3 regions of the Bacillus sp. DTU_2020_1000418_1_SI_GHA_SEK_038 genome follow, and region 1 is predicted to be linked to each of the others. Evidence: a T-box and tRNA genes for the amino acid it is inferred to sense, from the RefSeq annotation. Region 1 holds a T-box; the other regions hold tRNA genes.
The links. A T-box is a leader RNA that pairs with one kind of tRNA and senses whether it is charged. The one in region 1 lies ahead of ileS (isoleucine--tRNA ligase), so its partner is inferred to be a tRNA-Ile.
Positions count from the first base shown of each region.

Region 1 (3,280 bases):
ACACCTCTGTTACTTGCTTTAGAATCGCATCAGAAACACGAACATCGGCCTGATAATCTACTGAAGCCACCCATAGCCTTAAAATATCTGCACCTAATTGATTCATTACCTTGGCTGGAATGACAACATTGCCTAATGATTTACTCATCTTTCTTCCTTCACCATCTAAGACAAATCCATGGCTTAGAATCCCTTTGTATGGTGCCTTTCCTGTAACAGCAACTGCTGTTGACAGGGATGAGTTAAACCATCCTCGGTACTGGTCTGATCCTTCTAAATATAAATCAGCCGGTCTTTGCAGATCATCTCGCTCTAATAATACAGCCTGGTGTGAAGATCCTGAATCGAACCAAACATCCATAATATCTGTTTCTTTTGTAAACTTTCCATTTGGACTTTCAGGATGGGTAAAGCCCTCAGGCAGTAAATCTTTTGCTTCTTTTTCAAACCAAATGTTTGAACCATGCTCCCTAAATAATTTAGAAACATGATCAATTGTTTCATCGGTAATAATAGGTTCTCCATTTTCTGCATAAAATACAGGAATTGGCACACCCCATGCTCGCTGACGTGAAATGCACCAATCTCCACGGTCGCGAACCATATTAAATAATCGTGTTTCTCCCCAGGCAGGCACAAACTTTGTTTCATTTATTGCATCCAATAGCTCTTTGCGGAAATCTTTAATGGAAGCAAACCATTGTGCTGTTGCGCGATAAATCACTGGCTTTTTTGTTCTCCAGTCATGTGGATAGGAATGGGTAATGAATGAAAGCTTTAATAACGCACCAGCCTCATCAAGTTTTTCCGTAATTGATTTATTGGCTTCATCATAAAATAACCCTTCAAAGCCCTCCGCTTCTTTCGTCATATATCCGCGGTCATCAACAGGACATAATACATCAAGGCCATACTTCTGACCAACATAGAAGTCGTCTTCCCCGTGACCAGGTGCGGTATGAACACATCCGGTTCCTGCATCAATCGTAACGTGTTCCCCTAATACGACAAGTGAATCGCGTCCATATAATGGATGGATAGCAACAATATTTTCAAGCTCTGAGCCTTGAACTGTTTTTACTACTTGAGGATCTTGCCATTCTACTTCCTTCGTAACAGCTTCTAAAAGGTCAGCTGCAACAACATATTTTTGACCTTTTTCTTCCACAACAACATATTTAAGCTCAGGATGAACAGCGATCCCTAGATTAGCAGGAATTGTCCAAGGTGTCGTAGTCCAAATGACGATTTTCGTGTCTTTTTCTAATACATCCTTGCCATCAGCTACTTTAAAGCCTACATAGATAGATGGAGAACGCTTATCTTTATACTCAATTTCTGCTTCTGCTAATGCAGATTCAGAGGATGGGGACCAATATACTGGCTTTAAGCCTTTGTAAATATAGCCTTTCTTCGCCATATCTCCAAAAACCTTGATTTGCTGTGCCTCATATTCAGGCTTTAAAGTAATATATGGATTTTCCCAATCTCCTCTTACACCCAAACGTTTAAACTGAGTACGCTGGCTGTCAATTTGTTCATATGCATATTGTTCGCAGAGCTTTCTGAACTCTGCTACCGTCATTTCCTTACGCTTAACACCTTTATTCGTCAATGCCTGTTCAATAGGAAGACCATGAGTATCCCAGCCTGGAACATATGGGGCATGGTAACCACTCATTGACTTATGGCGGACAATCATATCTTTTAAAATTTTATTTAAAGCATGGCCAATGTGAATATCACCATTTGCATATGGAGGCCCATCATGCAAAACAAACATTGGACGGCCTTTCGTACGTTCTTGAACTTTCTCATAAATATTCATTTCTTCCCATTTTGCCTGAATTTCAGGCTCACGGTTCGGTAAATTTCCACGCATTGGAAATTCTGTTTTTGGCATTAATAAAGTATCTTTGTATTCCATTTGCTTTTCCTCCCGTAGCTTTAACTAGCTTCATGATTACCATTTTTAACAACATTAAACCAATTGTTGATGTGGCAAGAGCTTATAAAAATAAAAAAAACCCCTCATCCCAAAAAGGGACGAGAAGGTATTATTTCCCGCGGTACCACCCTTGTAGATAGAATAATAATTAATTTTCTATCCGCTTTAAAAATTCTTAACGTGAATGACTCGCCTTTATCTACTAATCCTTAAAGGATGTTCAACAAAGGAACTCAAGGGTGATCTTCCAAATTTCCGCTTACTCCAGGCTCTCACCTTCCCTGGTTCGCTGACAATGCTTTTCTTAGCATTGATCTAAGCTATGAAATTTGTACTGTCCCTCTCACAGTTAATGTTCATAATTTACATTCTTTTTAAGATTATATGCGATATATTCTGCTTTCGTCAAGCTAATGAATCCTCTTCTTGAGCGGATTTTAATTCTGTAGCATCAAGCTTATATTCGAGCAAATGATCCCAGTCATCGTTATTTAACAAATCAAGCTGAGCTTCGATCAGCATTTTAAAGCGAGTTCTGAACACCTTTGATTGCTTTTTTAATTCCTCAATTTCAAGGGCAATTTTTCTTGCCTTAGATAATGATTCATTGACAATTCGATCCGCATTTTTCTCAGCTTCTTTAATGATAAGCTTTGCTTCCTTTTGTGCGTTTCTTCTTACTTCTTCTGCCGCCTCTTGGGCTACTACAATTGATTTATTTAACGTTTCCTCGATTGTGGTAAAATGGCCAATCCGTTCGTTTTGATCATTCAGTCTTTCCTCTAAGTCCTTCTTTTCTCTGATCAGAATTTCATAGTCTTTAATTACTTGGTCAAGAAATTCATTTACTTCATCTTCATCATAACCTCGGAATCCTTTGCTGAATTCTTTATTATGAATATCCAACGGTGTTAATGGCATCTTGGCCACCTCCCAAATTCGGTAGTTATATTTATGTATATATTTAATAAATTCCTATCTAAATAAATTCGACAACTTGCAGCAAAATCCTGCATTTTTAATAATTATTTTTGTTTTCCCGCAGTTATTTTCCATTTATCCCTTTTGGTCTTTCCTTCCAAAGCAATAATTTTTGCTCGTCCATACCCTCTTATAGAAATTATATCACTTTCTCTCACTTCAAAAGCTGGATTTTCAATTAAAGTCCAATTTACTTTAGTAAGACCTTGTTGAATTAAAGTTTGAGATTTCTGCCTTGAAATATTATGAATGGCAGAAGCAACAGTATCTAACCGTAAAGATGTTGAGGTTACAGATTGTTCAGACCATATTTCCTTCGACTGCAGTGCTCTGTTTAAAGGCTGATATATT
Region 1 is NZ_CP135435.1:1,799,515-1,802,794, reverse strand. It holds gene ileS (isoleucine--tRNA ligase) at 1-1,927, opposite strand, end outside; T-box leader at 2,040-2,304, opposite strand; gene RRV45_RS08970 (DivIVA domain-containing protein) at 2,354-2,869, opposite strand; gene RRV45_RS08965 (YlmH family RNA-binding protein) at 2,974-3,280, opposite strand, start outside.

Region 2 (3,280 bases), 1.8 Mb from region 1:
CTTGACTACGGATCTTATCACTCGCAGTCTGACTCCCATGGATAAATCTTTGGCATTCGGAGTTTGTCTGAATTCGGTAACCCGATGAGGGCCCCTAGTCCAAACAGTGCTCTACCTCCAAGATTCTAACAACATGAGGCTAGCCCTAAAGCTATTTCGGAGAGAACCAGCTATCTCCAAGTTCGATTGGAATTTCTCCGCTACCCACACCTCATCCCCGCACTTTTCAACGTGCGTGGGTTCGGTCCTCCATCCAGTGTTACCTGGACTTCAACCTGGACATGGGTAGGTCACCTGGTTTCGGGTCTACGACCACATACTCAATTCGCCCTATTCAGACTCGCTTTCGCTGCGGCTCCGTCTATTCAACTTAACCTTGCATGTAATCGTAACTCGCCGGTTCATTCTACAAAAGGCACGCCATCACCCGTTAAAGGGCTCTGACTACTTGTAGGCACACGGTTTCAGGAACTATTTCACTCCCCTTCCGGGGTGCTTTTCACCTTTCCCTCACGGTACTGGTTCACTATCGGTCACTAGGGAGTATTTAGCCTTGGGAGATGGTCCTCCCTGCTTCCGACGGGATTTCACGTGTCCCGCCGTACTCAGGATCCACTCTGGAGGGAACGAAGTTTCAACTACAGGGCTTTTACCTTCTCTGGCCGGCCTTTCCAGACCTGTTCATTTACCTCGTTCCTTTGTAACTCCGTATAGAGTGTCCTACAACCCCAAGAGGCAAGCCTCTTGGTTTGGGCTAATCCCGTTTCGCTCGCCGCTACTCAGGGAATCGCGTTTGCTTTCTCTTCCTCCGGGTACTTAGATGTTTCAGTTCCCCGGGTCTGCCTTCAATACCCTATGTATTCAGGTAAAGATACTGTTCCATTACGAACAGTGGGTTCCCCCATTCGGAAATCTCCGGATCAAAGCTTACTTACAGCTCCCCGAAGCATATCGGTGTTAGTCCCGTCCTTCATCGGCTCCTAGTGCCAAGGCATTCACCGTGCGCCCTTATTAACTTAACCTTGTTCGGTGAATGATAAGCGGCGCATCTCTGCGTCAGCTCCGTCACTGTGCTCCTCGCGTACCAACTACGTACGCTCCGGTGCTCGTTCTGTCGCTTCCTTGATCTGCTTGCTTCTCATCCCCCTCACAACTCTTCTGAATTGTGATTTGGTTTTAAACTCTATATAAAATAGAGAGAATAACTAAAATGGCGATTACTCGGTTATTGCTTCTTCAAATCATTATCTAGTTTTCAAGGAACAATGTTTCTGATTTTAATCACAACGTGATTTTCCAGAAAAAAATAAACGAATGTGAATTCGTCATGGTGGAGCCTAGCGGGATCGAACCGCTGACCTCCTGCGTGCAAGGCAGGCGCTCTCCCAGCTGAGCTAAGGCCCCGTTAACATGAGATGGTGGGCCTAAATGGACTCGAACCATCGACCTCACGCTTATCAGGCGTGCGCTCTAACCAGCTGAGCTATAGGCCCATATATAACAGTGTTTGATAAATGATAAGCACGCATCACTAACGTAAGCTCTCATTTCTCTCACAAGGTATTAAATTATAAAGAGAAATAGTTCTCTCAAAACTGAACGAACAAGTAACGTCTTTTATTGAAGTATCAAGTACTTCAAATCTTCCTTAGAAAGGAGGTGATCCAGCCGCACCTTCCGATACGGCTACCTTGTTACGACTTCACCCCAATCATCTGTCCCACCTTAGGCGGCTGGCTCCTTACGGTTACCCCACCGACTTCGGGTGTTACAAACTCTCGTGGTGTGACGGGCGGTGTGTACAAGGCCCGGGAACGTATTCACCGCGGCATGCTGATCCGCGATTACTAGCGATTCCGGCTTCATGCAGGCGAGTTGCAGCCTGCAATCCGAACTGAGAATGGTTTTATGGGATTGGCTAAACCTCGCGGTCTTGCAGCCCTTTGTACCATCCATTGTAGCACGTGTGTAGCCCAGGTCATAAGGGGCATGATGATTTGACGTCATCCCCACCTTCCTCCGGTTTGTCACCGGCAGTCACCTTAGAGTGCCCAACTGAATGCTGGCAACTAAGATCAAGGGTTGCGCTCGTTGCGGGACTTAACCCAACATCTCACGACACGAGCTGACGACAACCATGCACCACCTGTCACTCTGTCCCCCGAAGGGGAAAGTCCTATCTCTAGGATTGTCAGAGGATGTCAAGACCTGGTAAGGTTCTTCGCGTTGCTTCGAATTAAACCACATGCTCCACCGCTTGTGCGGGCCCCCGTCAATTCCTTTGAGTTTCAGCCTTGCGGCCGTACTCCCCAGGCGGAGTGCTTAATGCGTTTGCTGCAGCACTAAAGGGCGGAAACCCTCTAACACTTAGCACTCATCGTTTACGGCGTGGACTACCAGGGTATCTAATCCTGTTCGCTCCCCACGCTTTCGCGCCTCAGCGTCAGTTACAGACCAGAGAGTCGCCTTCGCCACTGGTGTTCCTCCACATCTCTACGCATTTCACCGCTACACGTGGAATTCCACTCTCCTCTTCTGCACTCAAGTCCCCCAGTTTCCAATGACCCTCCACGGTTGAGCCGTGGGCTTTCACATCAGACTTAAAGGACCGCCTGCGCGCGCTTTACGCCCAATAATTCCGGACAACGCTTGCCACCTACGTATTACCGCGGCTGCTGGCACGTAGTTAGCCGTGGCTTTCTGGTTAGGTACCGTCAAGGTACCGCCCTATTCGAACGGTACTTGTTCTTCCCTAACAACAGAGTTTTACGATCCGAAAACCTTCATCACTCACGCGGCGTTGCTCCGTCAGACTTTCGTCCATTGCGGAAGATTCCCTACTGCTGCCTCCCGTAGGAGTCTGGGCCGTGTCTCAGTCCCAGTGTGGCCGATCACCCTCTCAGGTCGGCTACGCATCGTTGCCTTGGTGAGCCGTTACCTCACCAACTAGCTAATGCGCCGCGGGCCCATCTGTAAGTGATAGCCGAAGCCATCTTTCAGCTTTCCTACATGAGTAGAAAAGAATTATCCGGTATTAGCTCCGGTTTCCCGAAGTTATCCCAGTCTTACAGGCAGGTTGCCCACGTGTTACTCACCCGTCCGCCGCTAACTTTTGGGAGCAAGCTCCCGCAAGTTCGCTCGACTTGCATGTATTAGGCACGCCGCCAGCGTTCGTCCTGAGCCAGGATCAAACTCTCCAATAAATTGTGAGTTGATTAGCTCATAATGTCTTTTTTTATAAAAAGACTAAAAGTTAAACGTTGACGTTTTTGTTCGTTCA
Region 2 is NZ_CP135435.1:30,511-33,790, reverse strand. It holds rRNA gene RRV45_RS00160 (23S ribosomal RNA) at 1-1,022, opposite strand, end outside; tRNA gene RRV45_RS00155 (tRNA-Ala) at 1,329-1,404, opposite strand; tRNA gene RRV45_RS00150 (tRNA-Ile) at 1,417-1,493, opposite strand; rRNA gene RRV45_RS00145 (16S ribosomal RNA) at 1,653-3,203, opposite strand.
Region 2: it encodes a tRNA-Ile, which carries the amino acid that the T-box ahead of ileS (isoleucine--tRNA ligase) is inferred to sense. The anticodon was not compared.

Region 3 (3,280 bases), 1.8 Mb from region 1:
AGCCACGGCTAACTACGTGCCAGCAGCCGCGGTAATACGTAGGTGGCAAGCGTTGTCCGGAATTATTGGGCGTAAAGCGCGCGCAGGCGGTCCTTTAAGTCTGATGTGAAAGCCCACGGCTCAACCGTGGAGGGTCATTGGAAACTGGGGGACTTGAGTGCAGAAGAGGAGAGTGGAATTCCACGTGTAGCGGTGAAATGCGTAGAGATGTGGAGGAACACCAGTGGCGAAGGCGACTCTCTGGTCTGTAACTGACGCTGAGGCGCGAAAGCGTGGGGAGCGAACAGGATTAGATACCCTGGTAGTCCACGCCGTAAACGATGAGTGCTAAGTGTTAGAGGGTTTCCGCCCTTTAGTGCTGCAGCAAACGCATTAAGCACTCCGCCTGGGGAGTACGGCCGCAAGGCTGAAACTCAAAGGAATTGACGGGGGCCCGCACAAGCGGTGGAGCATGTGGTTTAATTCGAAGCAACGCGAAGAACCTTACCAGGTCTTGACATCCTCTGACAATCCTAGAGATAGGACTTTCCCCTTCGGGGGACAGAGTGACAGGTGGTGCATGGTTGTCGTCAGCTCGTGTCGTGAGATGTTGGGTTAAGTCCCGCAACGAGCGCAACCCTTGATCTTAGTTGCCAGCATTCAGTTGGGCACTCTAAGGTGACTGCCGGTGACAAACCGGAGGAAGGTGGGGATGACGTCAAATCATCATGCCCCTTATGACCTGGGCTACACACGTGCTACAATGGATGGTACAAAGGGCTGCAAGACCGCGAGGTTTAGCCAATCCCATAAAACCATTCTCAGTTCGGATTGCAGGCTGCAACTCGCCTGCATGAAGCCGGAATCGCTAGTAATCGCGGATCAGCATGCCGCGGTGAATACGTTCCCGGGCCTTGTACACACCGCCCGTCACACCACGAGAGTTTGTAACACCCGAAGTCGGTGGGGTAACCGTAAGGAGCCAGCCGCCTAAGGTGGGACAGATGATTGGGGTGAAGTCGTAACAAGGTAGCCGTATCGGAAGGTGCGGCTGGATCACCTCCTTTCTAAGGATGAATTGAAGTGCTCGATACTTCAATAAAAGGCGTTTATTGTTCGTTCAGTTTTGAGAGAACTATTTCTCTTTATAATTTAATACCTTGTGAGAGAATTGAGAGCTTACGCAGGGATGCGTGCTTATCATTTATCAAACACTGTTATATATGGGCCTATAGCTCAGCTGGTTAGAGCGCACGCCTGATAAGCGTGAGGTCGATGGTTCGAGTCCATTTAGGCCCACCATCTCATGTTAACGGGGCCTTAGCTCAGCTGGGAGAGCGCCTGCCTTGCACGCAGGAGGTCAGCGGTTCGATCCCGCTAGGCTCCACCATGACGAATTCACATTCGTTTATTTTTTTCGGGGTTATTATCTTATAGAAGAAAGATAATAACTAAATATTTGCTCCTGCGCCGCAGTGTAATCAGGGAAGTAATCCCTCAGCTCGTCGCAAGGCAGCATGAAGAATTGCTACGATGCGAAATCACGATGTGATTGAAGTCAGTAGCCTTGTTCCTTGAAAACTAGATAATGATTTGAAGAAGCAATAACCGAGTAATCGCCATTTTAGTTATTCTCTCTATTATAAATAGAGTTTAAAACCAAACGATTCTTACGAATCGTGAGGGCAATGAGAAGCGAACAGGTCGAGGAAGCGACCGAACGAGCACCGGAACGTACGCAGTTGGTACGTGAGGAGCACAGTGACGGAGCTGACGAAGAGATGTGAAGCTTATCATTGACCGAACAAGGTTAAGTTAATAAGGGCGCACGGTGAATGCCTTGGCACTAGGAGCCGATGAAGGACGGGACTAACACCGATATGCTTCGGGGAGCTGTAAGTAAGCTTTGATCCGGAGATTTCCGAATGGGGGAACCCACTGTTCGTAATGGAACAGTATCTTTACCTGAATACATAGGGTATTGAAGGCAGACCCGGGGAACTGAAACATCTAAGTACCCGGAGGAAGAGAAAGCAAACGCGATTCCCTGAGTAGCGGCGAGCGAAACGGGATTAGCCCAAACCAAGAGGCTTGCCTCTTGGGGTTGTAGGACACTCTATACGGAGTTACAAAGGAACGAGGTAAATGAACAGGTCTGGAAAGGCCGGCCAGAGAAGGTAAAAGCCCTGTAGTTGAAACTTCGTTCCCTCCAGAGTGGATCCTGAGTACGGCGGGACACGTGAAATCCCGTCGGAAGCAGGGAGGACCATCTCCCAAGGCTAAATACTCCCTAGTGACCGATAGTGAACCAGTACCGTGAGGGAAAGGTGAAAAGCACCCCGGAAGGGGAGTGAAATAGTTCCTGAAACCGTGTGCCTACAAGTAGTCAGAGCCCTTTAACGGGTGATGGCGTGCCTTTTGTAGAATGAACCGGCGAGTTACGATTACATGCAAGGTTAAGTTGAATAGACGGAGCCGCAGCGAAAGCGAGTCTGAATAGGGCGAATTGAGTATGTGGTCGTAGACCCGAAACCAGGTGACCTACCCATGTCCAGGTTGAAGTCCAGGTAACACTGGATGGAGGACCGAACCCACGCACGTTGAAAAGTGCGGGGATGAGGTGTGGGTAGCGGAGAAATTCCAATCGAACTTGGAGATAGCTGGTTCTCTCCGAAATAGCTTTAGGGCTAGCCTCATGTTGTTAGAATCTTGGAGGTAGAGCACTGTTTGGACTAGGGGCCCTCATCGGGTTACCGAATTCAGACAAACTCCGAATGCCAAAGATTTATCCATGGGAGTCAGACTGCGAGTGATAAGATCCGTAGTCAAGAGGGAAACAGCCCAGACCACCAGTTAAGGTCCCAAAGTATACGTTAAGTGGAAAAGGATGTGGAGTTGCTTAGACAACCAGGATGTTGGCTTAGAAGCAGCCACCATTTAAAGAGTGCGTAATAGCTCACTGGTCGAGTGACTCTGCGCCGAAAATGTACCGGGGCTAAACGTATCACCGAAGCTGTGGATGGACATCTGCGATGTCCGTGGTAGGAGAGCGTTCTAAGGGCGTTGAAGCTAGACCGTAAGGACTGGTGGAGCGCTTAGAAGTGAGAATGCCGGTATGAGTAGCGAAAGATGGGTGAGAATCCCATCCACCGAATGCCTAAGGTTTCCTGAGGAAGGCTCGTCCGCTCAGGGTTAGTCGGGACCTAAGCCGAGGCTGAAAAGCGTAGGCGATGGACAACAGGTTGATATTCCTGTACCACCTCTTTACCGTTTGAGCAATGGGGGGACGCAGGAGGATAGG
Region 3 is NZ_CP135435.1:11,297-14,576, forward strand. It holds rRNA gene RRV45_RS00045 (16S ribosomal RNA) at 1-1,046, shown strand, start outside; tRNA gene RRV45_RS00050 (tRNA-Ile) at 1,205-1,281, shown strand; tRNA gene RRV45_RS00055 (tRNA-Ala) at 1,294-1,369, shown strand; rRNA gene RRV45_RS00060 (23S ribosomal RNA) at 1,788-3,280, shown strand, end outside.
Region 3: it encodes a tRNA-Ile, which carries the amino acid that the T-box ahead of ileS (isoleucine--tRNA ligase) is inferred to sense. The anticodon was not compared.